Regions from separate parts of the Streptomyces sp. R11 genome, predicted to be linked through region 1. Evidence: riboswitches for the same ligand, from Rfam matches in the RefSeq annotation. Region 1 holds a riboswitch; the other holds the start of a gene.
The links. Region 1 has a riboswitch for glycine ahead of gcvT (glycine cleavage system aminomethyltransferase GcvT). Riboswitches for the same ligand answer to the same signal wherever they lie in the genome.
Positions count from the first base shown of each region.

Region 1 (2,194 bases):
CTGCCGGGAAGTCCGCGGGGAGTTCCGCCGGGAAGTCCATCTACTTCTCAACCGCCTGCTGTGAACCGCTGCTGTGGCTCAAAAGGCTAGCGGGTGGCCGTCCCGTACAGGCCCTCGGCCGGTCAGCCCGTGAACCCGATCCGGCGCAGTACGCCCGCCGCATCCCGGTCGATCAGCACCGCCGAGCCGCATCCCGGGGGCAGGTGGCCCTTCTCCACGGAGCGCAGCAGGTGGGCCGCGGCCCTGCGGTGGCGCAGGAAGGCGTACCGCGAGACGCCCCGGCCGCGCTCGCGCTGGCCCTCCAGGGCCGTGTCCGGGTCGACGTCGAGCAGCAGCAGGTGCACGGTGCCGCCGCGGCGGCGGGCCTCACGGGCCAGCCAGCCGCGCACCCAGGCCTGCGTGCCGCAGTCGTGCACGACGACGCCCTCGCCGGAGCGCATGGCGCGGCGCAGGCCGGCGTAGTGCGCGAGGCGGACCAGGGGGCGGTATACGGCGTAGGGAAGGAAGCCGGGCATGCGGGCGTCCCAGCGGTCCCGGGTGTCCTGGGAGTCGATGCGGGCGCCGTTCACCGTCCGGCGCATCAGCGTGGACTTGCCGCTGCCGGGCAGCCCCGTGATCACGACGAGGTCCTCGGGGGCGAAGAGCAGAGCGTGCGGGCTGTGGCCGGAGCGATCGCGGAGGTCACGGACCACCGGTGCGACGCGCGTGCCCGGGGCCTCGACGGCCGGGGCCGCGGGCTGCTTGGGCAGCGCGATGCCCGACGTCGTGGCGTACGCAGTGGTGCGCTTCACCGTCATCGTCCTCCTCCGGTTCAGGATTCCCCATCCCCACTGAGCGTAAAGAGAAGGTAATGGATGATCTCCCGCATTTTCGTTCACTTCCTGCCACAACCCCGTTACAGCCGCGGCCTGCCCAAGACGGGCCGGGCGTGCAATGATGTCCGCGCCAACTGCATACCGGCCGTTTGAATCCGCGCGGGAGAGTTCCCAGCAGTGCATCGCTGGGGCGCCGAAGGAGCAAGTCCCTCCCTTGAATCTCTCAGGCCCCGTTACCGCGCGGGCGAGGCACATCTGAAAAGCGAGTCCCCCTTTTCGCCGAGAAGAGGCGTGGGCTCCACCCAAGGTGCAAGCCGTGACCTGGCCCTCCGCCGGTCATGGCGAACCTCTCAGGTTCCGATGACAGATGGGGAGGAACGACCTCGCCCGTCATGCCTTGGGAGAAAACCGTCCGATGAGCAGTACAGAAGAACTCCGTCACACCGCGCTCGATGCCCTGCATCGCTCGCTCGGTGCGACGATGACCGACTTCGCCGGCTGGGACATGCCCCTGCGCTACGGCTCCGAGCGCGACGAGCACAACGCCGTGCGCACCAAGGCCGGGCTCTTCGACCTCTCCCACATGGGCGAGATCACCGTGACCGGCCCCGCCGCGGCGGCCTTCCTGAACCACGCCCTGGTCGGCAACATCGCCTCCGTCGGCGTCGGCCGCGCCCGCTACACCATGATCTGCCGGGCCGACGGCGGCATCCTGGACGATCTGATCGTCTACCGGCTCGCCGAGACCGAGTACATGGTCGTCGCCAACGCCTCCAACGCCCAGGTCGTGCTGGACGCGCTGACCGAGCGGGTCGCCGGCTTCGACGCCGAGGTCCGTGACGACCGGGACGCGTACGCCCTGCTCGCCGTGCAGGGCCCGGAGTCCCCCGGCATCCTCAAGTCCCTCACGGACGCCGACCTGGACGGCCTGAAGTACTACGCCGGCCTGCCCGGCACCGTCGCCGGCGTCCCCGCCCTCGTCGCGCGCACGGGCTACACCGGCGAGGACGGCTTCGAGCTGTTCGTGAAGCCGGAGCACGCCGTCGAGCTGTGGCAGGCGCTGACCAAGGCGGGCGAGGGCGTCGGCCTGATCCCGTGCGGTCTGTCCTGCCGGGACACGCTGCGGCTGGAGGCGGGCATGCCGCTGTACGGCCACGAGCTGTCGACCTCTCTCACCCCCTTCGACGCCGGGCTCGGCCGGGTGGTGAAGTTCGAGAAGGAGGGCGACTTCGTGGGGCGCGAGGCGCTCGCCGAGGCCGCCGACCGTGCCTCGCAGAACCCGCCGCGCGTCCTGGTCGGCCTGATCGCCGAGGGGCGTCGCGTCCCGCGCGCCGGGTACCCGGTCGTCGCCGGCGGCCAGGTGATCGGTGAGGTCACCT
Region 1 is NZ_CP163432.1:6,384,299-6,386,492, reverse strand. Features, by position in the region: gene AB5J55_RS29555 (enhanced serine sensitivity protein SseB) at 1-40, opposite strand, end outside; gene AB5J55_RS29550 (AAA family ATPase) at 123-797, opposite strand; glycine riboswitch at 966-1,064, shown strand; gene gcvT (glycine cleavage system aminomethyltransferase GcvT) at 1,231-2,194, shown strand, end outside.

Region 2 (2,194 bases), 4.9 Mb from region 1:
GGGGGCGTCGTCAGGGGTGAGGGTGGGATGTGCGGGGGCCGTTGTCGTCCGGGGTTTCTGTGGTTGCCAGGTTGCCGAAGTCTCGGTCGGGGGGCGGGGGTGGGGCGGTTACGTCGAGGCCGTAGTGGTGGTAGAGCTGGAGTTCCTGTTCGGGGGAGAGGTGGCGGCCCACGCCGAAGTCGGGGGCGTCCTTGATGAGGGCGCGGTCGAAGGGGACGTGGAGGCTGCCCTCGACCAGATCGCTGGGCTCAAGGGGGACGAAGGCGTCCCGGGAGAACAGGCCGGTGCGTATCGCCGCCCATTCCGGCACTCCGGTCGCGTCGTCGAGATAGACCTCGTCGATGGTGCCGATCTTGGTGCCGTTGCGGTCGAAAGCCTTGCGGCCGATCAGATTGCGCGGATCGATGTCGGTCTGCACGGGCCCTCCACTTGGTCGCAACTCATCCGTAAGCACTACGAAAAGGCACATTGGTGAGCCCGGCCACTCGAAGGACCGTGCGTTGACCCCGCTGGTAGGCTGGCTAGCGGCTGCTGACCCCGTGCGGGAGAGTCCTCCGGGAACCATCCGGAGGCGCCGAAGGAGCAAATCCTCCCCGGAATCTCTCAGGCACACGTACCGCACGGACGAGGTCACTCTGGAAAGCAGGGCGGGTGTCGATGGCCTCCGCTCTCACCGACGGTGAAAACCGGGCACCTTGTGGTGACCCGGTGAAGCTCTCAGGTTGAGATGACAGAGGGGGAGGCCGTCCGGGTACCCGCGCCGTGGTGCCCCTCGAAGGTCGTGTCAGACCAGGAGGCCTCCGCAATGACCGCCCATCGCATTCCGCTCTCCGAGCTCGAGCAAGGTATTCCCTTCGAGCAGCGTCATATCGGTCCTGATCATGAGGCTCGGGCCAAGATGCTCGCCCAGGTCGGGTACGGCTCGCTCGACGAGCTCACCGCCGCCGCGGTGCCGGATGTGATCAAGAACGCCGACTCCCTCGAACTGCCGGGGGCGCGTACCGAGGCCGAGGTGCTCGCCGAGCTGCGGTCGCTCGCCGATCGCAACCAGGTGCTGGACTCGATGATCGGGCTCGGGTACTACGGGACCTTCACGCCGCCGGTCATCCTGCGCAACGTCATGGAGAACCCGGCTTGGTACACGGCCTACACGCCGTATCAGCCCGAGATTTCGCAGGGTCGGCTCGAGGCGCTGCTGAACTTCCAGACCATGGTCGCCGACCTCACCGGGCTGCCGACCTCCGGTGCCTCGCTGCTCGACGAGGGGACCGCGGCGGCCGAGGCCATGGCCCTGTCGCTGCGGATGGGCAAGAACAAGAAGGGGCTGTTCCTGGTCGACGCGGATGTGCTTCCGCAGACCATCGCCGTGATCGAGACCCGTGCCGAGCCCACCGGAGTGGAGGTCGTGGTCGCCGACCTCAGCGACGGCATTCCGGCAGGGATCGCCGGGCGCGAGATCAACGGCGTGCTGGTGCAGTACCCGGGCGCCTCCGGCGTCGTACGGGACATCAAGCCCGTCATCGAGCAGGCCCATGGGCTCGGCGCCCTCGTCACCGTTGCCGCCGATCTGCTCGCGCTCACGCTGCTGAAGTCCCCCGGTGAGCTCGGGGCGGACATCGCGGTCGGGACGACGCAGCGGTTCGGTGTGCCGATGGGCTTCGGCGGGCCGCACGCCGGCTACATGGCCGTACACGAGAAGTTCGCGCGCAGCCTGCCCGGGCGGCTCGTGGGCGTGTCCGTGGACGTCGATGGGAACAGGGCGTACCGGCTGGCTCTGCAGACGCGTGAGCAGCACATTCGCCGGGAGAAGGCGACCAGCAACATCTGCACGGCTCAGGTGCTGCTCGCCGTGATGGCCGGTATGTACGCCGTGTACCACGGCCCCGAGGGGCTGCGCGGTATCGCCCGGCGCACTCACCGGTACGCCGCCATCCTCGCCGCGGGTCTCACGGCCGGTGGGGTCGAGGTCGTGCACGGTTCCTACTTCGACACGCTGACCGTGCGGGTGCCTGCGAAGGCCGCCGAAGTTGTCGCCGCCGCCCGGCAGAACGGCGTCAACCTGCGCCTCGTCGACGCCGACCACGTGTCTCTCGCCTGCGACGAGACCACCACGCGGGCCCAACTGGGTGCCGTATGGACGGCGTTCGGGGTCGAGGGTGACGTCGAGGCGCTGGACGAGGGAGCCGAGGACGCC
Region 2 is NZ_CP163432.1:1,438,955-1,441,148, reverse strand. Features, by position in the region: gene AB5J55_RS06575 (PRC-barrel domain-containing protein) at 11-418, opposite strand; glycine riboswitch at 533-629, shown strand; gene gcvP (aminomethyl-transferring glycine dehydrogenase) at 806-2,194, shown strand, end outside.
Region 2: it holds a riboswitch for glycine, as region 1 does, so the genes downstream of both, gcvP (aminomethyl-transferring glycine dehydrogenase) here and gcvT (glycine cleavage system aminomethyltransferase GcvT) in region 1, are expected to answer to the same signal.